3 regions of the Planococcus sp. NCCP-2050 genome follow, and region 1 is predicted to be linked to each of the others. Evidence: predicted binding sites of a transcription regulator. Region 1 holds the regulator's gene; each other region holds the start of a gene.
What was found. The regulator Rex, encoded in region 1, represses fermentation and respiration genes when NADH is low (regulators of the CRP and FNR family bind a similar motif). The targets are predictions, from matches to a motif close to TTGTGAAATATTTCACAA.
Positions count from the first base shown of each region.

Region 1 (7,513 bases):
AAAGAACAGAAACAATCTGTATTGTTTACGGGAATAGATGTTGCTATTCATGAAGAAGCCATTCGTGAGGCTTTGGGGGAAGCGGCCTTTTTCAGTGGGCCACAAGACCGTCTTCCGCGCGCTTCTAATTTGATCTTCTTAGCAAAAGAAGAGGGGTCGCAAGATATCCATCATGCAGTTCCAGAGTATCAGCGAATTACGGAAGCAGAAGCCAATTATCTTAAAAGCCAAGAAGGTAAGAAACTATGAGTTCAGAAGTCACTATTCGAAAAATGACAATCGAAGATGTAGAGCAAGTCTTTGAAATTGAAAAATTATCTTTTACTTTGCCTTGGACGAAAGATTCTTTTTACTACGAAATGACTACTAATGAAAATGCTTATTACGTGGTGGCTGAAACCGAACAAGGAGTTGTCGGCTATTGCGGAATGTGGCTTGTTTTAGACGAAGCACATGTAACCAACATCGCCATTCTGCCAGATGAGAGAGGCAAGAAATTAGGTGAGCGTCTAATGAGAGCTGCAATGGATACGGCTAAGGGTCAAGGGGCAGTCCTAATGACATTAGAAGCACGTGTCAGCAATGAACCGGCTCTGAATTTGTACCGAAAGTTAGGATTTAAAAATGGTGGCATACGAAAACGGTATTATACCGATAATTTCGAAGATGCCATAGTGATGTGGGTGAATTTTAATGAATGAAGATATTTATGTATTGGGGATTGAAACCAGTTGTGATGAAACTGCCGCTTCCGTTGTGAAAAACGGAACAGAAATCATTTCCAATGTAGTGGCATCCCAAATAGAAAGCCATAAACGTTTTGGAGGCGTAGTGCCGGAAATCGCTTCTAGGCATCATGTTGAACAAATTACGATTGTTATTGAAGAAGCACTGGCACAAGCTAATATGGAGCCTAAACAATTAAGTGCAGTCGCTGTTACGGAAGGGCCTGGACTAGTGGGTGCTTTATTGGTCGGAGTAAATGCAGCGAAAGCATTTGCTTTTGCCCACCAATTGCCTATAGTCGGTGTTCATCATATTGCAGGGCATATCTATGCTAACCGCCTTGAACAGGAAATGGAGTTTCCATTGCTGGCATTAGTGATTTCAGGCGGCCATACGGAATTGGTCTACATGAAAGAGCATGGAGATTTTGAAGTAATCGGTGAAACACGGGACGACGCAGCAGGGGAAGCTTATGATAAGGTAGCAAGAACCTTGAATCTCCCTTATCCTGGAGGTCCACATATTGACCGGTTGGCTCATGAAAGTGATGGAGCTGTTGAATTTCCGCGGGTTTGGCTGGAGGAAGGCTCATATGATTTCAGTTTTAGCGGATTGAAGTCCTCTGTCCTGAATTATATGCATAATGCGGCCCAACGCGGTGAAACAGTACCGCCGGAGCACGTAGCTGCTGGATTCCAAAACAGCGTAGTGGAAGTGGTCACGGCGAAGACACTCCGTGCTGCGACACAATATAAAGTAAAACAAGTGATAGCGGCCGGAGGCGTCGCGGCCAATAAAGGATTAAGAACCTCTTTGACTGGCACCTTTAAAGAAAAAGGCATTCCTTTCTATATCCCTTCTTTGAAACTATGCACAGATAATGCAGCTATGATCGCCGCTGCAGGGACCGTGATGTTTGAAAAAGGGCATCGCGGAACTATGGCAATGAACGGCCGGCCAGGAATGGCCATGACATCCTGGAACTAAAAAGCTCAGCATCCCTGATAATCCATCAGGAATGCTGAGCTTTTTCCTTTAAATTCTGACTTTATTTAGATTACAGAAATAAATTTTGTCAATAGAGAACATTTGTACTTATGCACAAAATGTGTATAACATGTTCATAACTATCTGAAAAATAGGGGATTACCCAGATATTGTGTACTTAAAAGGGGAAAACTATGTGTATAACATTTTATTTGCCTGTGGATAATGTGCATAAACCTGTTGATAGTTGATTTTATCGCTTTTGGATTGTGAACAACTTTGTGGAAATAAATATTTCGTTAAAAGGTATTGACCTATATCTAGTGAATAGAAAAACCGTATACAAAAGTATACGGTCAAGAGTGGACGTTTTCAATCTTTTCTTGTAGTTCCAGCCACAAAGCCATTTTCTCTTCATGGGCTTCTTTGAGCTTTTCTAATTCGGTTTGAAGCGGCAATACTCGTTCGTGATCTTGGAAAACTTCGGGAAGGCATAGCTGCTCCTCGATTTCCGTGATTTGAAGGTCCAATTGTTCCATTTCCGATTCAGTTTCTTCGGACTGGCGCATCAATTGGCGCTCCAATTTTTTTGCTTCTTTGTTTATCTGCGAAGTAGTCGGGACCGCAGATGCTTGAGTGGCTGTCTTCGATTCCTCTTCTTCCAATGCTTTTAGTTCTTCAAGTTCGAGCTTTTTCTCTAGGTAGTAATCGTAGTTTCCTAAGTACTCAGTCGTTCCATCACGGGTCAGTTCGATGACTTTGGTCGAAATCCGGTTCATGAAATACCGGTCATGGGAAACGAATAAAATCGTACCTGGATAGTCAAGAAGGGCATTTTCCAATACTTCCTTGCTGTCGAGATCCAAATGGTTGGTGGGCTCATCCAACAGCAGGACATTGGCTTTTTGCATCATCAATTTTGCCAAAGCAACACGGGCTTTTTCGCCCCCGGAAAGTGTCGAGATCGGTTTAAGCACGTCATCACCAGAAAAAAGGAAACGGCCGAGAATGCCTCGGATGTCTTTTTCATTCACATGCGGATAATCGTCCCACAGCTCATTCAAAAGGAGCTTATTGCCTTTTAGATTGGCTTGTTCCTGGTCATAGTAGCCAAATTGGATGCCTGTGCCGTAATGGATTTCACCGGCAAGCGGCTCAAGCTCTTTCATGATCGTCTTTAAGAGTGTGGATTTCCCGACACCGTTCGGACCGACTAAAGCCAAGCTTTCCTGGCGATAGAGTTTCCATGAGATATTTTCGGACACTGGCTCATTTCCATAGCCGATTGCAAGCGAACGGACATTCAAGACATCGTTGCCGCTTTGCTTTTCAATGCTGAAACCGAAGCGCGCTGATTTTTCATCTCCATCCGGAGCGTCCATCCAATCGGTCTTTTCCAAAACCCTTCTCCGGCTTTGGGCCATTTTGGTGGTCGAAGCACGCACAAGATTGCGCTGGACGTAATCTTCGAGCTTTGCTTTCTCGCTTTGCTGTTTTTCAAATTGCTTTAAATCGTGTTCGTATTGCTTCGCCTTTTCATCCAAGTAGCGGCTATAGTTTCCTGTATACTTCTTCACGCGGTGACGAGACACTTCATAGACTAGCGTCACGACCTGGTCAAGAAAATACCGGTCATGGGAAACAATCAATAATGCGCCTGGATAATTCTTTAAGTAATTCTCAAGCCAGCTGAGGGTTTCGATGTCCAAGTGGTTGGTAGGCTCATCGAGGATCAGCAATTGAGGTTTGCTTAAAAGAAGCTTTGCCAGCATCAATCGGGTTTTCTGGCCGCCAGACAGCGAAATGATTTTCTTGTGGTAATCTTCCGAGTAGAATTTCATGCCATGCAGGATGGTCCGTGTGTCAGCTTCGTACTGATAGCCGCCGGCCTCTTTAAAATCATGCTGCAGCGTATCGTACTCTTGCATGACTTTTTCGTATCGTGCCGGTTCATCATAGACGGCTGGATCGGCCATCTGAGATTCAAGCTTGCGGAGTTTAGCTTCTTGTTCACGGAAATGTGTGAAAATCGTCATCATTTCTTCCCAAATGGTCGCATCGGTTTCAAGGTCCGTCTGCTGCTCCAGGTAGCCGATGGTCAGATCTTTCGGCATGATGATGTCTCCACTGTCGTATGACATCTCACCGGATATGATTTTCAATAATGTCGATTTGCCCGCGCCGTTGCGGCCCACTAATGCAACACGGTCGCGGTGTTGAACTTCCAGTTTGACGCCGGAAAGAATTTCATCTGCTCCGAACGATTTATGGACTTGGTTAACTTGTAATACTATCATGTGGGTCACCTCTATTCTCTCTTAGTGTAGCCTACGAAAGGGCGCTTCGCAATCAAGCCAGCTTTACATATGAGCCCGCCTCATGTAAGATAATATCGATTTGATACGACCTCAGGAGGTAACCTTGCATGTTGCATGAACCATCAAAAATTCCGCAAGCCACAACTAAAAGGCTGCCATTGTATTACCGGTTTCTCCAAAACTTTGCTAATGCTGGCCAGAAGCGCATTTCGTCACAGGAATTGAGTGAAGCAATGAAAATCGATTCAGCCACCATCCGCAGGGATTTTTCGCAACTCGGGGCATTCGGGAAAAAAGGATACGGCTATGACGTTCAGGATTTATTGATCTTTTTCCGCAAAACGCTTGATCAGGATGAGGCGACCAACGTTGCATTGGTCGGTGTCGGCAACCTTGGCAGTGCATTTTTAAAATATAACTTTCAACGCAACCATAATACGAAAATCGTTTTGGCTTTCGACTCAAATAGCCCGGTAGAAGGGGAGAAGATCAGCGACATCGATACGTACCACCCAGACCGGATTGAAGAAAAGATTGAGGAATATGGAATCGAATTGGTGATTCTGACCGTCCCTTCCCGCTCCGCACAGGAAGTGACAGACAGGCTTGCAAAAACGAAGATTAAAGGCATCTTGAACTTCACTCCGGTACGGATTGCCGTGCCAAACCATATCCGAGTCCAGACAATCGATCTCTCTGTTGAACTGCAGACGCTGATTTACCAGATCAAGCAACAATGACTTAAAAACTTCACATTTACCCAACCTTTCGAAATAGCCAAAGAGGGTTGAATCATGTAAAATGAAACCATTAATACAGGAGGTGTCTAATATGGCTCCAGGTCCAGTTAGTTTGATAGTAATCGCTATTGTGGCATTAATCATTTTTGGCCCGAAAAAATTGCCGGAATTCGGTAAAGCCTTCGGTTCTTCATTGCGTGAGTTTAAAAACGCAACTAAAGGTTTGACAGATGACGACGATGCAGCAGACGTGAAGAAGAAAGAAGAGCAAAAGGAAATACGATAGGATGTTTGTCTGATGAATCAAAAAGACATGACTTTAGTTGAACATATAGGCGAACTGAGAAAACGGCTGACCATCATCGCCGTTTTCTTTGTGTTAGCGCTCGTTGGCAGTTTTTTCTTGACCGAACCGCTGATCCAGTATCTGCAGTTCACCGAAGAAGCAAAAAATTTAACGCTGAATGCTTTTAAGATAACCGATCCCATTAAGATCTATATGCAAGTCATGATGGTATTGGCGCTTGTCATCATTTCACCGATCATCATGTACCAGTTCTGGGCCTTTATCAGTCCGGGCTTGCACGATACAGAACGGAAAGTCACATTAAGCTATATTCCATTTTCCGTACTGCTGTTTTTAGGCGGAATTGCTTTTTCTTATTTCATCTTGTTCCCTTATGTCATCGGGTTTATGCTCAACATATCCGATAACCTGGATATCCAAGATACGATTGGGATCAATGAATACTTCCAGTTCCTGTTCCAGATTACGCTGCCTTTTGGCATCGTCTTCCAGCTGCCGGTGCTGATGCTGTTCTTGACCCGTCTAGGAGTCATCACACCGATGTTGATGAGCAAATACCGGAAATACGCATATTTTGGGTTGATTACGCTGGCTGCTTTTATCACGCCGCCGGATATCATTTCCCATATGATGGTGACGGTTCCGCTGTTGCTGCTGTATGAATTCAGCATCATCATCGCCAAAATCGGCTACCGCAAGTTCTTGAAAGCGGAACAGAATTTAATCATCGAAGAACAAAAACAAGGCCTTCACGAATAAATCGTGAAGGCTTTTTTGTTTATTCATTATGTCCAGCTCCGGTGCCCAGCCTCTCGAGGTCTTAAGCTTGTTGAGGCTAAACGGGCACCTCTGCTTTTCTTTATGGCTGGAGGCCTTCCAAGTACTTGGTAAAGGCTTCGATTTTGTCCATGTTCAACTGAATGAGCATGACGAAAGCATTAAGCAGGATATGCGCGATGATCGGTGTAATGATGCGCTTGGTTTTCTGGTAGATGAATGCGAGTACAAGGCCTGTCGAGAAGTAAACGAGCAGGTGGCTGAATTCAAGGTGGACCAGCGCAAACATGAGCGCGCTGATCGCGGTCGCGATAAAGAAATTGGTCGTTTGGTTTAAGGAGCCGAAGACGACGCGGCGAAAAACGAGTTCTTCCATGACAGGTCCGAAAAAGACAATTGCTAAGATCGTTAGCGGTACGACTTCGGCGACACTGACGAGCGACATCGTATTCTCAGAGCCCGGTTCGATGCCGAGAACTTTCATTTCGATCAGCGAGGCGATGATCTGTCCGAAATAGACCAGGAAAAAGCCCAAGACACCCCAGCCGATCGATGCCCAGAGTCCGGCTTTTTTGCCGTTCCAAATATTGAAGAAGTTTTTATCGCGCAAAACGAAAATCATCATGATGATAAAGCCGATGGCCATGCTCGACACGATGAGCCAGCCGGAAGTGGTGGCTTCTGCAGTATCGGGATCTAGGCCTTGGCCGAGGAAATAATTATAAGTGGGCACTACGACTAGAGCGGGTGCTAACTGGATCACGATAAAGGTCAATAAAATATAGAGAGGAGTCTTCGGCATTTTGCGGCCGTATTTTTTCTTCGCGGGTTTCTTTGAAGAAGTGTCTCCATTCTTTTTTTGCAGGGAAGTTGATTTCATAGAGGCAATTCCTTTCGTCTTTGAATTCTTCTTTCATTGTAGTGGTTTCAAAACATTACCGCAAAGAATAAAAAACACGGAAGGTTTTGACTTGCAAATCACAATGGATTTTATTAAACTGAGAAGTGGGTTAGCACTCGTAGGTTGAGAGTGCTAATCGAGAACATTTAGATAATTCGAGGAGGGTGTTTCATTTGTTAAGACCATTAGGAGATCGCGTAATTATTGAGCTTTTAGAAGCGGAAGAAAAAACTTCAAGCGGGATTGTACTGCCGGGTTCAGCGCAGGAAAAACCGCAGGAAGGCAAAGTGATCGCTGTAGGTAATGGAGTCATCCGCGACAATGGACAGCGCACTGAACTGGAAGTCAAAGAAGGCGACCGGATCATCTTCTCTAAATACGCAGGTACTGAACTTAAATATGAAGGCAACGAATACTTGATCTTGCGCGAAAACGATATTTTAGCAATTTTAGGCTAATACATTTCAATAGACATTGAGGAGGAAGACTAAACATGGCAAAAGATATTAAATTCAGCGAAGATGCACGCAGCTTGATGCTGAAAGGTGTAGATAAATTAGCAGATGCAGTTAAAGTGACATTGGGGCCAAAAGGGCGCAACGTCGTTCTTGATAAAAAATTCGGTTCTCCGCTCATCACAAATGATGGGGTGACCATCGCAAAAGAAATCGAACTTGAAAATGCTTTTGAAAACATGGGAGCGAGACTTGTTGCGGAAGTGGCTTCTAAAACAAATGATATCGCTGGCGACGGTACG
Region 1 is NZ_BRCX01000004.1:241,464-248,976, reverse strand. It holds gene tsaB (tRNA (adenosine(37)-N6)-threonylcarbamoyltransferase complex dimerization subunit type 1 TsaB) at 1-249, shown strand, start outside; gene rimI (ribosomal protein S18-alanine N-acetyltransferase) at 246-701, shown strand; gene tsaD (tRNA (adenosine(37)-N6)-threonylcarbamoyltransferase complex transferase subunit TsaD) at 694-1,713, shown strand; gene NFU07_RS14210 (ABC-F family ATP-binding cassette domain-containing protein) at 2,070-4,010, opposite strand; gene NFU07_RS14205 (redox-sensing transcriptional repressor Rex) at 4,139-4,771, shown strand; gene tatA (twin-arginine translocase TatA/TatE family subunit) at 4,863-5,057, shown strand; gene tatC (twin-arginine translocase subunit TatC) at 5,070-5,837, shown strand; gene NFU07_RS14190 (CPBP family intramembrane glutamic endopeptidase) at 5,938-6,735, opposite strand; gene groES (co-chaperone GroES) at 6,930-7,214, shown strand; gene groL (chaperonin GroEL) at 7,250-7,513, shown strand, end outside.

Region 2 (7,513 bases), on a different contig from region 1:
ACCGCGGCAATGGCCGTCGCAGCCCATTTCGATAATTGCTTCATGTGTTCATTTCCCTCCTGCATAACTGGTTCTCTCTATAAAATATTTTACTTGGATAATAAATTCATTTAATGGCTGGTACTGAAAAACAGCAACGAACCTATTGTAACATGATTGAAAACTGTTTTTTATTACAGTTTTGTATCAAAATTATGCCGATATACTTTGCGTGAAGAGACCTAATGCTCATAAAAGAGGAAAACCCCTTCCTTTAAAGAAAATGTAAAGGAAGGGGTTTTGTATCCTATATGAAAGTTTACTTAAAGGATTACGCTTCAATGCTTTCAGGATCCTCGGTTCGGACGACAAGTACATCACAATGGGCAGAGCGGATGATCCGTTCGGATACGCTTCCGAGGAAGATGCGTTCTGCTGCATTCAAGCCGGTAGCTCCGCAAATAATCAAATCGATATTGTATTTCTTGACCAAATCGACGGGAATCAACTTTTTAGGCGAACCGTACTCGATCACGACGTGGACATTTTCTGCTCCAGCGGAAGCGGCTGTTTGCTTATAGCCCGCCATCAATTTTTCAGAAGATGCCATCGCTTCTTTTGCGATTGCTTGGCTGTAAGCCTCCACTGAACCAAAAGATTGATTGTCGATAATATGGACAAGATACAAGTGGGATTTATTGCGGGCAGCGATTCCGATCGATTTTTTGAAGGCAAGGTCTGCTTCATTCGAACCATCCACCGCAACTAAGATATTTTGATATTGTAAGGGCATTTGAATTCCTCCTGTCTATATTGTTCTCTTTCCACATCCGTGCTGTAAATTCCTTTTTTATTTCATTATTCTTACATTAAAGTATGTCGATAAGGTGAAGAGCTGTTGAGTTTAACCCGGGAAGGGAAGAGATTTGTTTTGAGAAGCAATGTTCTATATATTGACTATAAGAGAAACTGAAGATTTGGGTGAAGATGATGGCGATGGCGGAATGGATTTTTATTGGAATTAGCGTGGTTTGGATCGGAGAATTCATTTTCTTTCGAAATCGGGGCGTCGGAGAAGGCGATCCTTACGAAAAAAAATCTTTCTATTATATTTTAGCCGCGCTCGGAGCTACGATTGCTGCGGCATTATTGCTGCAGGAGATCGGAACAGACACAGAAATTGGCCAATTTATGCGCTGGACTGGCCTCGTGCTATTTGCTATGGGTGTATTCTTGAGGTTCTGGGGAATCCTTCATTTGAAAAGCCAATTTACCCGGCATGTCACAGTCCGAGAAGGCGATGAAATCGTCAGTTCCGGCCCTTACCGGATGCTGCGGCATCCGCTGTATACGGCCTTGCTGCTGATTGGTATTGGCATGGCTTTATTTTGTACAAGCCTGATTGCGGCAATTTTGGGCGGAGCCGTCGTCATTTGGACTTTGCTAAAGCGCATCAGCTACGAAGAAGAGCTTTTGATCGAAAAATTCGGTCCGGAATATGTTCGATGGATGAAAAAAAGAGCAAGACTGGTTCCCTTCATTTATTAATGCCACAGCTGCCATAGTTGGCAGTTTTTTTATTGGGAAATTACATTTTTTGCTTCCGAAATATGATAATCTTTACATACAGGGAACAATATTCTGAGGAGTGAGGGTTCAATTTGGAACGGACGGCAGCAACTCAAAAATTCACGATAGAAATGGACCTGCATGCGGGCATTAAAAAAATAGAGAAGTCTTACTATAAAAATAGTTATCTTTTTCGAGAAGGCGATGATGTTGAAGGAATCTACATCATCCAGTCCGGAAAAGTCCAGATCGGAAAAGTGACGCCGGACGGTCGCGAACTTACATTGAAAATTTGCGGTCCGGAACAGATTGTCGGGGAAGTCACCGTGTTTTCCGAAGCTGCGAAATACATGCTGGATGCAAAAGCGATTGAAGATGTTGTTTGTACGAAAATCGCGATAGAAGATTTGGAAGAAGGGCTTCTGAAGAATCCTCGATTATCGGCGGCTTTCATGAAATGGATGGGCATCGATCAGCAAAAGACACAGACAAAATTCCGCGATCTTCTCCTTCACGGCAAAAAAGGAGCGCTCTACTCTACGTTAATTCGTTTGAGCAATAGCTACGGAATCCAGCAGCCTGAAGGCATTTTGATCGATATGGTCTTGACCAATCAGGAACTTGCCAACTTCTGCGGAATGACCCGTGAAGTGGTGAACCGGATGCTCAGCGACTTGAAAAAGGAAAAGATGATTTCGATGGTGGGTGGAAAAATGTTGATCCACGATCTTTCCTATTTAAAAACCCAGATCAATTGCGAAAATTGCCCAATTTCATTTTGCAAAATCGACTAGGAAAGTTAAACCAAATTATTGAATCAAAAAGGAGCTGTCCAATAAGTCGAGTAAGGACTTATTGGACAGCTCCTTTTACTTCTAATAAATCGTAGGGGAAAAATATTGCTCCTGCATCGCTTCGCTAGCTTCGTCGCAAAGGAGTTGCCCCAAATTACTTTTGGGGCAACTCCTTTTTTGTCTAAAATTCGACAGACGCCATAAAAAGGGGGGCATGTGTGAGAAATATCACAATGTTCGAAGGCAGAAAAGATTACTTTAGGAGTAAGAGATTGATAGAAGAGGTGAAGGGAAATGAGAAAAAAAAATGATCATGCGAATATAGACCTCCGCGGCACCTTGATCAGTGTATTTTTTGTGGGTGTTGTGATTGTGGCCATGTGGGTCATCGTCTATTCCATGTATGTGGCAAGGTGAAAAAGGAACAAAGAAAAAGGAGTAGAGGAATATGCATCTTCATAAATTCGAAAAAATTTGGCTGGCGTTCGGAATTGTTGCGTTAGCAGTGTTTCTAGGTGTCGTCGGCGTGAGCGCATTTTCACAGGACCATACCCCAGCAGGCGGGATGGACACGATCGATCCGAAAAAAGTGAACGAGACAGCGCCTTTCGATAAACCGGGAGTGACGCAATTGGATGACGACACATACCAAGTGGCAATCGTCGCTATGGCTTTCGGCTATAATGCGCCGGATCTGCGGGTGCCAGCCGGAAAAGAAATCATCTTCAAAGTGACCAGCACCGATGTGGTCCACAGTTTTACGATTGATGATACAAAAGTGAATATGATGGTCGTGCCGGGGCGCATCACGACAAAATCCTATACATTCGATAAACCCGGAAAATACTTGATTCTCTGCAATGAATATTGCGGAACAGGGCATCATATGATGTTCAATGAAATAGAGGTGTATTAAACATGATTGCTGCACAAGATCGAAAAATAGCTTTATGGAATATCGGCGTTGCGTATACGGCCTTTTTAATCGGGACCTTATGCGGGCTGCTTCAAGTTTTTATCCGGAATGATGCACTTCAATTGCCGGCTTGGCTGGATTATTATCAAATTTTAACGGCACACGGTGTGCTGCTCGCACTTATATTTACGACCTTTTTCATCTTTGGATTTTTCATTACCGGCATGAGTAAAAGTTTGGGGACGTTCGGCCCGAAAGTCCGTCTGTTTTCATGGATCGGCTTCTGGGTAACTTTGCTTGGCACGGTGATGGCGACAGTCATGATCGTTTCCGGTGAAGCTTCAGTCCTTTATACATTTTACGCACCGCTTAAAGGCAGCGGCTGGTTTTACGTCGGCTTGGCATTGGTCATTGTCGGAACATGGATCAGCAGTTTCGCTTTAGTCGGCCATTATGTGGTGTGGCGCAGAAACCATAAAGGGGAACTCAGCCCTTTATTCGCTTTTATGACGATTACGACGATCATCCTTTGGATTATTGCCTGTTTAGGGGTTGTGGCAACGGTCTTATTCCAATACATCCCGTGGGCATTCGGCTGGACAGATACCATAAATGTTGAATTGAGCCGTTCCCTGTTCTGGTATTTCGGACATCCGCTTGTCTACTTCTGGCTGCTGCCTGCTTATATGGCTTGGTATGTGATCGTACCGAAAATAATTGGCGTCAAAGTTTTCAGTGATTCCTTGGCACGCTTATCGTTTGTCTTATTCATCCTATTTTCCATTCCGGTCGGGTTCCACCACCAGTTGACGGAACCGGGGATATCGAACTTCTGGAAATTTCTTCAGGTAGTTTTGACATTCATGGTTATTATTCCGTCTTTGATGACGGCATTCTCCATGTTCGCCAACTTTGAGATAGCGGGACGCAAAAAAGGCGGAACCGGTCTATTCGGCTGGTTCACAAAACTTCCGTGGAAAGATGTCCGCTTCACTTCCATCTTTATCGCCATGGCATTCTTTATTCCCGGTGGTGCCGGGGGAATTATCAATGCAAGCTTCCAGTTGAATGAAGTTGTTCACAATACCTTATGGATTGTCGGCCACTTCCATATTACGGTCGGTACACCGGTAGCGATGACTTTTATGGGGATGACGTTCTGGCTCATTCCTTACTTGACCGGCCGTAAATTTACGAAGTCAATGCAAATTCTCGGATTCGTCCAAATCATCACATGGTCGATCGGGATGCTTCTGATGTCAACAGCCCAACACGTCCTAGGGCTTCTCGGTGCGCCGAGACGGACCGCGTATTCAGGCTATAACGGGCACGAGTCCGCTCTTGAATGGTTCGATGGCATTTTAACCAATCATGTAACGATGGCAGTCGGGGGAAGCATCCTCTTCCTCTCCGCCATGATTCTCATCTATATCGTCGTCATGACGATGTTCTTGTCGCCGAAAGCTGTAAAGCCGGAAGATGTAGTCGAATTTCCGCTGGCAGACAGCGACAAAGAAAATACACCGAAATGGCTGGAGAATTGGTGGATTTGGATCGGAATCGCTGTCTTCCTGATTGTCGCAGCTTATGCGATTCCGTTAAGCCACATGATTCACCATGCACCGCCTGGATCGGAAGGATTCAAAACTTGGTAGGAGTTGAGTGAAATGTTGATCACCGCGTTATCATTAATGATTATCTTCATCGTTTTTACTGCCATGCTGATTGAAACGAGTATTTCTGACGAAGAATAAAACGAAAACTGCCTTTCCGGACAACGGAGAGGCAGTTTTTTTCTTTCCAATAAAAAAACAGACTATTCAGCAATGAGGCTTCATGCCTATAATGAATTACTACAATAAAAATTACTTAAGTCGGGGAACAGGAAGTGGCAGGATGGAAATATTTTTAGAACAGGCTACAGCAGAAGATGCAGCGGCACTCCATGGATTGCAGAAAGCGGCTTTTCAGCCTTTGCTGGATAAGTACCAGGATTTCGAAACCAACCCTGCCAACGAATCCATAGAACGGCTGTTGCTGAGAATCGAACATCCGGCAGGGCGCTTTTATAAAATCATAGCAGACGGAAAGTTGGCTGGAGGTATCCGGATCCATTGGAAAGACGACCGTCAATACTGGATCGGGCCGTTATTTGTCGACCCTTCGTTTCAAGGTTGCAGCATTGCCCAGAAAGTGATGAAGCGAGTGGAAGAAGATTTTGCACAAGCGGCTACGTGGGAATTGGCCACCATTCTGGAAGAGCGGGGCAACTGCCATTTGTACGAAAAACTGGGGTATGGACAAACAGGAAAAACCGAAAAATTGAATGGGAAAACGACGCTCGGCTATTTCAAAAAAGAAGGGGCTGCCAGAAAATGAACTACACCATTAAACCGCTTCAAGGCTTCAGCGAAAAAATCGGAGAATTGCTGTTCCAGCTTGACCACACACGTTCTCTTACCAAAGTTGAAGTTGCTGGGCTTCAAGTATGCGAATTGGATTATGTGGAAGACGCCGCCAGCAATTCAATCGGGGCGCTTCTATACCATATGGCAGCGATTGAAAAAGTCCATCAAGTGATTGCGTTTGAGAAGCGTGATTTGACAGAAGAGGAGTTGGCAGATTGGTCGGCGGCTCTTGAGTTGGGGGAAAGCGGACGAAAAGAGATTCCTGGAAAATCGGTGGGCTTCTATCTTCAGCTGCTTGATGACACACGAAAAGAAACCTTGCGCCTCTTTAAAGAAAAAGAAGACCACTGGCTTTACGAAGAAGGCGTTTGGCCGAACGGCGTTTCGTTCAATCATTATTATTTATGGTTCCATGTGATGGAAGATGAAATTAGCCACCGCGGACAGATCCGGCTGCTTAAACGAAAATTAAAAGCGGAGACGACAGCCGATGAATGAGCCGATAGAGAAAAGAATTCAATTGCGGGAAATCGTGGAAGAAGATTGGGGAAGTGTCCATGCTTACGCATCTTTGGAAATAGTTTCTCGCCATCAAGCCTGGGGACCAAATTCAGAAGAAGACAGCAGGGCCTACGTGCATGAGGTGTTGAAGGAAGCAGAAGCCATTCCGAGAAGGCAATTCGTTTTCGCGATTGCAGTCGGAGAAACGAAAAAGATGATAGGAGCAGTTGAATTGAATATCCGGGACGAAGTCAATCGGACTGGTGAGATCGGCTATATTTTGCATCCGGATTTTTGGGGCCGGGGCATTGCGGGAAAAGCAGCTGACCAGGTTTTGCAATTCGCATTTAATGGCCAGAAACTTCATAGGGTGTTTGCGACCTGCGACCCTAGGAATACCGCTTCCTATAAAGTGCTTGAGAAGTTAGGCATGTCAAAGGAAGGACGGCTCCGGGAAAATATTCAATTGCGGGACGGTTGGCGGGATTCCTTCGTCTACAGCATCTTAGAACAGGAATGGAGAGAGTCAAGGCAATGAAGAAAATCCAATTAGTGAAACACGACTTGAAATACGCGGAAGACATACATACATATTCCTCAGCACCTCCTGTGAAAGATGCATTAGGATTGCCGGATGGCACGGTTGAAGATACAAAAGCTTTTATTAGAAGAGTGCAGATAGAAGAGCAGGAAAAGAAAACGGTGCCTCGCGTCATTTTAAATGAAAATGGAGAACTGATTGGACTGACCGATCTGATGTTCATCGACAGAAGCAAAAAATCCTGCCATATGGGCACCTGGATTGCCCATCCGTTCTGGGGGCAAGGATACAATAAGGCTTCTAAAATCGCCATTTTGAAAATCGCATTTGAAGAGTTGGGCTTGGAGCATGTGTTTGCCGGTGCGCGGAAAGTGAACATCCGGTCGCAAAAAGCTCAGGAGAAATTGCCGTTCATCCGCCTTAACGCAGAATCGGCTTTCCCGGAGGAGCTGGCGGCCCTGGAAAAAAAGGAAAAACAGCCATGTGTATTAAATGCCTTTTATCGCGAGGATTTCTTGAATTTCGTCAAGTATCGTTAATTTCCATTAAGAAAATCAAAAAACTGCCGATAGTAAAAGAAAAGCCGTTTTCGTAAAAACGGCTTCAAAACATCACGAAGATTTGGGAGAGACGATATGACACTAAAGATGAAGACTGCGGGAACAATTGGACTCACGATGGCAGCATTTATCGTATTGCTTTTCCTTTTTATACGTCCGGTTCTGCTTGATGACGCCGAGTTGTTGGATGAACAATCCCTTGAAATCGATATGGAGAGAGTGAAGAGCTATATCCAGTCAGAAAA
Region 2 is NZ_BRCX01000001.1:1,719,066-1,726,578, reverse strand. It holds gene NFU07_RS08605 (murein hydrolase activator EnvC family protein) at 1-44, opposite strand, end outside; gene NFU07_RS08600 (universal stress protein) at 311-772, opposite strand; gene NFU07_RS08595 (methyltransferase family protein) at 976-1,527, shown strand; gene NFU07_RS08590 (Crp/Fnr family transcriptional regulator) at 1,680-2,342, shown strand; gene NFU07_RS08585 (cytochrome C oxidase subunit II) at 2,637-2,759, shown strand; gene NFU07_RS08580 (cytochrome c oxidase subunit II) at 2,791-3,258, shown strand; gene NFU07_RS08575 (b(o/a)3-type cytochrome-c oxidase subunit 1) at 3,261-4,913, shown strand; gene NFU07_RS08570 (GNAT family N-acetyltransferase) at 5,155-5,637, shown strand; gene NFU07_RS08565 (mycothiol transferase) at 5,634-6,164, shown strand; gene NFU07_RS08560 (GNAT family N-acetyltransferase) at 6,157-6,705, shown strand; gene NFU07_RS08555 (GNAT family N-acetyltransferase) at 6,702-7,247, shown strand; gene NFU07_RS08550 (bifunctional diguanylate cyclase/phosphodiesterase) at 7,344-7,513, shown strand, end outside.
Region 2: the regulator Rex is predicted to act here: its motif matches at 2,559-2,576, upstream of NFU07_RS08585 (cytochrome C oxidase subunit II).

Region 3 (7,513 bases), on a different contig from region 1:
GTGCCGTGGGAAAAGTACATGTATTTGATCATCCGTTGATCCAGCATAAAGTGACTTATATCCGTGATAAATCTACAGGAACGAAAGAATTCCGCGAATTGGTAGACGAAATTGCTACATTGATGGCTTTTGAAATTACGAGAGATCTGCCGTTGGAGGATATTGAAGTTGAAACGCCTGTTCAATTGACAACTTCAAAAGTGCTTTCTGGCAAAAAATTAGGCATCGTGCCGATTCTCCGCGCCGGTCTTGGCATGGTAGATGGTATTTTGAAAGTAATGCCTGCTGCTAAAGTGGGGCATATCGGTTTATACCGTGATCCGGAAACTTTGCAGCCGGTTGAATACTACTTTAAAATGCCTTCAGACGTTCAAGAACGTGAATTGATTGTTGTTGATCCGATGCTTGCTACAGGAGGATCTGCAATCGAAGCAGTGGATTCACTTAAAAAACGTGGCGCTGTTAAAATCCGCTTCATGTGCATCATCGCAGCTCCAGAAGGTGTAGAAGCTTTGCAAAAAGCGCATCCGGATGTGGATATTTACATCGCGGCACTTGACGAAAAATTGAATGACCACGGTTACATCGTTCCAGGACTCGGAGACGCCGGAGACAGATTGTTCGGCACGAAGTAAACAGAAAAGCGGAAGCGCCTGGTCAGCTCTGACAGGCATAAGATGATTCGGCGAAGCGGCGTTTTTCAGCCGCACAGCCGAAGCAGCTTATGTCCCGAAGAGCTAGGCGCTGGAGTCTGGACAAGAGAAAAGCGGAAGCGCCCGTTTAACCCCGACAAGCGCTGGAGGCCTTGCCGGTAATGGCGGTTTTTGCCATTGCCGAAAAGGGCGAAGCGACTCGAGGGGTTGGGCGCTGGAGTCTGGACAGTAGAAAAGCGGAAGCGCCCGTTTAGCCCTGTGTAGTTGGAATTTATCTGGACAAGTAAAAGCAATAAGTCAGGTAAGCGATTGCCGGAAACAAAGGCGATTACTTCCTCACTCAAATAATATGAAAACGAGGTTGATTAGTTTGACGAAAAAGTGGAAAGTAATGACGATCTTTGGCACGCGCCCGGAAGCAATCAAGATGGCGCCTCTAGTGCTCGAGCTTCAAAAGCATCCGGAAACAATCGAGCCGATTGTGACGGTCACAGCTCAGCATAGACAGATGCTTGATCAAGTGCTTGAGACATTTCAGATTACGCCGGATTACGATTTGAATATTATGAAAGACCGCCAATCATTGAGCGACGTTACGACACGTGCTTTGCTCGGTTTAGACGAAGTGATGAAAAAAGCACAGCCGGACATCGTGTTGGTCCATGGCGATACCACGACAACTTTTGTTGCCAGTTTAGCAGCGTTTTACAATCAGATTGCCATCGGCCATGTAGAAGCGGGTCTGCGTACGCACAATAAATACTCGCCGTATCCGGAAGAGATGAACCGTCAATTGACGGGCGTAATGGCTGATATCCACTTTTCGCCGACTGAAAAATCTGCGCAAAACTTGCGTGATGAAAACAAAAAAGAAGAAACCATCTACATTACCGGCAATACAGCGATCGATGCATTGAAAACGACGGTGCGCGAAACTTATAGCCATCCGATCCTTGAACAGATCGGCGATGACCGGATGATCTTGTTGACAGCTCACCGACGCGAAAACCTTGGAGAGCCGATGCGCAATATGTTCCGTGCGATTAAGCGATTGATTCAAGAACACGATGACGTCCAAGTGGTTTATCCCGTGCACATGAACCCGGCTGTCCGGGAAGTGGCAGATGAAGTCTTAGGACGCGATCCGCGCATCCATTTAATCGAACCGCTTGAAGTTTTGGATTTCCATAACTTCGCAGCACGTTCATTCATCATCTTGACGGATTCTGGCGGCGTCCAGGAAGAAGCACCATCACTCGGCAAGCCGGTACTGGTACTTCGTGATACGACGGAACGCCCTGAAGGAATTGATGCAGGAACGTTGAAGCTTGCGGGTACGGAAGAAGAAACCATCTATTCAATGGCAAAAGAATTATTGACAGATGAAAACGCATATAAAGAAATGTCGCATGCTTCAAACCCTTATGGGGACGGGGAAGCTTCCCGCCGAATCGTTGAAGCGCTGCACACGTATTTTTCTGAGAAATAAATAGCGGAATTGTTGAGAGGACATGTTGGACACGAATTTGTCAAGAATATGTCGAAGGGTAGTTGCTTGTGAAGTTTTTCACTTCTAGTAATTGACATGATTTTACCCCTATTGTATGCTTACAAAGGGTATGCATGAGAAGGTTTTCTTACATATAGATGTTGTTCCGAAAGCCTGATGCGACTGCTCTTTTATAGGGGTAAAATGTCAAATCAAACGAAACTCGAGGGGTTTATCATGCGCCCAACAAAAAGTCCCTTACAAGCGATGGCGCTTTACAGTGCTATCCTCTCACAACTTGTCGGGTCCGTGCTCATCGGTACGTTCACAGGTATGTGGCTCGATGAACAATTCGGAACCGCCCCGCTTTTCTTAATCATCTGCTTGCTCACGGGCATGTTTGCCGGTGTGTGGGCAATGCTACAGACCGTCCGAAAATTCGAATCAGGAGACAGATAATAATGGATGGACTTAGGGAGATTTATGCAGGACAAAAAAGAATGATGTATTTCATCCTGGCGGCATTCGTTATTGGTTGGGGGTTTACCCCTTATCAAGAAGTTTTCGCAGGCCTGATAATCGGAACTTTGTTTGGTCTTTATAATATGTGGATTTTGGTTCGCCGGATGGAAAAATTCGACCGGGCGGTGGCAGAAGGCTCGAAAGTTCGTTCGCTTGGAACGGCATTACGGTTTGCATCAGGTGTAGCTGCTGTTGCGTTGGCATTATTATTCGCAGAGCATATTCACTTGGTCAGTACAGTAATCGGGTTGATGATCCCTTATGTTCTGCTTTTAGCAGAACGGATTGTTTATCATGTGAAACACCATTAAGAAAGTGGAAAGAGAGGTGAAACTATCGTGGATCATGGCGCTCCTATGCTTAAAGTGTTCGGGATCTGGTTTAACTTATCGAACGTTATGATGCTTCTTGTAGCCGCTATTATCGTATTCCTAATTGCTTTTATCGCTACACGGAATCTGCAGCTCAAACCAACGGGCATGCAAAACTTTATGGAATGGATCATGGATTTCGTAAAAGGGCTTATCAAGAGCAACATGGACTGGAAAGACGGCGGACGATTCCACGTTCTTGGAATTACGCTGATCATGTTCATCTTCGTCTCGAATATGTTAGGGTTGCCTTTTGCAATAGTCGTCAATGGAGATCTTTGGTGGAAATCACCGACAGCTGATCCAACAGTGACAATGACATTGGCAGCCACAGTCATCATTTTGAGCCATTATTATGGCATCAAATTGAAAGGGTTGGGAGAATACAGCGCAGGTTACTTGAAACCTATGCCGTTTTTATTCCCGCTCAAAATTATTGAAGAATTCGCAAATACGCTGACACTCGGTCTGCGTCTTTACGGTAATATCTATGCAGGTGAAATCTTGCTGACGTTATTGGCAGGACTTGCATCAGCAGGTGTATTCGGATTTGCCTCAGCTATCGTTCCAATGATGGCATGGCAAGGATTCTCGATCTTTATCGGAGCAATCCAAGCGTTTATTTTCGTTATGTTGACGATGGTTTATTTATCGCATAAAGTTGCCGACGACCATTGAGTATAAACTGTTCAAAATGAGCAGAAAAAACAACTATCCTGAGGAGGACACATTACAATGACAGGTTCATTAGGTTTATTAGCAGCAGCAATCGCAGTAGGTTTAGCAGCACTAGGCGCAGGTATTGGTAACGGTCTTATCGTTTCAAAAACAGTTGAAGGTATCGCTCGCCAGCCAGAAGCACGTGGCGTTCTTCAAACAACTATGTTCATCGGGGTTGCATTGGTTGAGGCATTGCCGATCATCGCTGTAGTTATCGCGTTCATCGTTATGAACCAATAGTAGCAAGCTCTTCATACATTAAGCTAAATGGCGGGAATGCTTCGGCAGGTTTTTCGCCATTTATGTTTGTATGGCCCATTTCAATTTTGAATAACCATCTTACATTAAAGATCTTATAATAGAAGAAACTGAATTTTAGGCTCTTGAAGGGAGTGAAACAATCGTGTTTTTTGATCACCTCGTACTCGGTGCAGCCGGGGAGTTTTTGAATATCGGAGATATCTTAGCAACACTTGTAATTTTCATCATCTTGATGTTGCTATTGAAGAAATTTGCTTGGGGACCTTTGATGGGAATCATGCAGCAGCGTGAAGAATTGATCGCTAGTGAAATCGTAACGGCTGAAAACAGCCGCCAAGAATCACAAAAGTTGCTTGAAGAACAGCGCAGCTTATTGAAAGAAGCGCGTACGCAAGCACAGGAAATCGTTGAGAATGCTAAAAAACAAGGCGAAGTTTCGCGTCAGGACATTATCTCGACTGCGCGCGCTGAAGCTGGCCGCATGAAAGATGCAGCTGTACAAGAAATTGCGAACGAAAGAGAAAAAGCGATTTCTGCAGTACGCGAAGAAGTTGTGGCATTGTCATTGCTTGCAGCATCTAGAGTGTTGGAAAAAGAAATCTCTGAAGAAGACAACCGTCAGTTGATTAACGAAACGATTGCGAAGGCAGGCGAAGTGCAATGAGCCAAGTCTCAGAACGCTACGCATTAGCTTTATTCCAAATCGCTCAAAAACATGAAGTGGTTGATAAGGTAGAAATGGATTTGCGTGAGGTGAAGAAAGTCTTTGAACTGACTCCTGAGCTTTACAATCTGATTGTTTCTCCAAAATTATCAGCTGAAAAAAGAACGAACTTAATCAATGAAGTATTCAACGGCGTTAACGTCTACGTAATGAACACACTTCAATTGATGGCAGAACGCAGACGTTTAAACGAAGTCAGCGGCTTGGCTACAGAATTCATTAACTTATCAAACGAAGCACAAGGAATCGAAGATGCAAAAGTATACTCAATCCGTCCGTTGACGGAAGAAGAACGTGCATCGATTTCTTCAACTTTCGCTAAAAAAATCGGTAAGCAATCTTTGCGCATCGAAAACATTATTGATCCATCCCTAATCGGTGGATTGCGTCTTCAAATCGGAAACCGCATTTATGACAGCAGCATCAGTTCAAAACTGGGCCGTTTGCAGCGTCAGTTGATCGGTTAATTCAGGAAATTATGAGAGGGTGAAATACATGAGCATCAAAGCTGAAGAAATCAGTGTCTTGATCAAACAGCAGATTGAAAATTATCAATCTGAGATGAAAGTTGACGACGTCGGTACAGTAATCACGATTGGTGATGGTATCGCACGCGCTCATGGCCTCGACAACATCATGGCTGGAGAACTTGTTGAGTTCTCTACTGGTGTCCTAGGTATGGCACAAAACTTGGAAGCCAACAACGTTGGTATCATTATCCTTGGACCTTACACAGACATCAAAGAAGGCGATGAAGTACGTCGAACTGGCCGTATTATGGAAGTACCAGTAGGACAAGAACTAATCGGACGTGTAGTAAATCCGCTTGGTCAACCGGTTGATGGTCTTGGACCGATCAACACAACTAAAACTCGCCCGATCGAAAGCCCTGCACAAGGGGTTATGGCCCGTAAATCGGTTCACGAACCACTTCAAACAGGTATCAAAGCGATCGATGCTCTAGTGCCAATCGGCCGTGGACAGCGCGAATTGATCATCGGTGACCGCCAGACAGGTAAAACTTCTGTAGCGATCGATACAATTTTGAACCAAGCTGACCAAGACATGATTTGTATCTATGTAGCAATTGGACAAAAAGAATCTACTGTACGTAACGTAGTAGAAACTTTGCGTAAAAACGGTGCTTTGGATTACACAATCGTCGTGACTGCATCTGCATCTCAACCAGCTCCATTATTGTACTTGGCTCCTTATGCAGGTATTTCTATGGCGGAAGAGTTCATGTTCGATGGCAAACACGTTTTGATCGTATATGATGATTTGACTAAACAAGCTTCGGCTTACCGCGAATTGTCGCTATTGCTACGTCGTCCTCCAGGCCGCGAAGCATATCCAGGGGATGTTTTCTACTTGCACTCCCGTCTATTGGAACGCGCTGCAAAATTGAATGAAACATTAGGTGCTGGTTCGATTACAGCTCTTCCATTCGTTGAAACGCAAGCGGGCGATATTTCTGCTTATATTCCAACAAACGTAATTTCGATCACTGATGGACAAATCTTCCTTCAATCAGATCTATTCTTCTCGGGTGTACGTCCGGCAATCAACGCTGGTCTTTCTGTATCACGTGTTGGTGGTTCAGCTCAGATCAAAGCGATGAAGAAGGTTGCGGGTACATTGCGCCTTGACTTGGCTGCATACCGTGAGCTAGAGTCGTTCTCTCAATTCGGTTCAGACCTTGATGCAGCAACTGCAGCAAAACTTGAGCGTGGGAAACGTACAGTTGAAGTATTGAAACAAGATTTGAACAATCCAATCAAAGTTGAAAAACAAGTTGTCATCTTCTATGCATTGACTCGTGGATTCCTTGATGATATTCCAGTTCAAGATATTCAACGTTTTGAAGCTGAATTGACAAGCTGGCTGGATTCTAACCACACAGAAGTTTTAGAAACTATCCGCACTACGCAAGGTTTGCCTTCTGACGAAGCATTTGGCGCAGCAATCAACGAATTCAAACGCACATTCGCAAAATCAGAATAAGAGAAACTCCACATTCAGCAGTAACTTAGGGAGCTGCTGAATGGAAGAGGCTCTAACAGACTTTCGTTCGGACTAGAAGAAAAAATAATAAGGTGGTGAAATACCAGTGGCATCTTTACGCGATATAAAAAACCGTATTACTTCAACCAAGAAAACAAGCCAGATTACAAGAGCGATGCAGATGGTTTCTGCGTCGAAGTTGAACCGTGCTGAATTGAATGCGAAAGCATTCGTTCCTTACATGGAAAAAATTCAGGATGTTGTCGCTTCAATCGCGGCCGGATCGAACGATACGAGCCATGCAATGATGACGACACGCCCAGTACAAAAAACAGCTTATCTTGTCATCACTTCGGATCGTGGGTTAGTAGGCGGATACAATAGTAATATTCTTCGTACAGTGATGAGCAAAATCCGTCAGCGCCATACCTCAAATGACGAGTTCGTTATCTTAAGTATTGGCCGTAAAGGACGGGATTTCTTTGCTAAGCAGGGAATGACGATTCTTGATAGTGCAATCGCACTTCCAGATCACCCGAGTTTCGCTGATATTAAAGAAATAACGCGCAAAGCTGTTGGTATGTTCTCAGATGGTACGTATGATGAAGTTTATATGTACTACAATCACTTTGTCTCTGCTATTCAGCAAGAAGTTACCGAAAAGAAAGTTTTGCCATTAACGGATATCGAAACGACTGGTTCAACTGCTTCTTACGAGTTTGACCCATCAGCCGAAGCGATTTTGGAAGTTCTTCTTCCCCAATATGCA
Region 3 is NZ_BRCX01000001.1:1,128,186-1,135,698, reverse strand. It holds gene upp (uracil phosphoribosyltransferase) at 6-635, shown strand; gene wecB (non-hydrolyzing UDP-N-acetylglucosamine 2-epimerase) at 1,024-2,142, shown strand; gene NFU07_RS05495 (AtpZ/AtpI family protein) at 2,380-2,601, shown strand; gene NFU07_RS05490 (ATP synthase subunit I) at 2,604-2,975, shown strand; gene atpB (F0F1 ATP synthase subunit A) at 3,003-3,713, shown strand; gene atpE (F0F1 ATP synthase subunit C) at 3,771-3,995, shown strand; gene atpF (F0F1 ATP synthase subunit B) at 4,159-4,680, shown strand; gene NFU07_RS05470 (F0F1 ATP synthase subunit delta) at 4,677-5,207, shown strand; gene atpA (F0F1 ATP synthase subunit alpha) at 5,236-6,744, shown strand; gene atpG (ATP synthase F1 subunit gamma) at 6,851-7,513, shown strand, end outside.
Region 3: the regulator Rex is predicted to act here: its motif matches at 2,209-2,226, upstream of NFU07_RS05495 (AtpZ/AtpI family protein).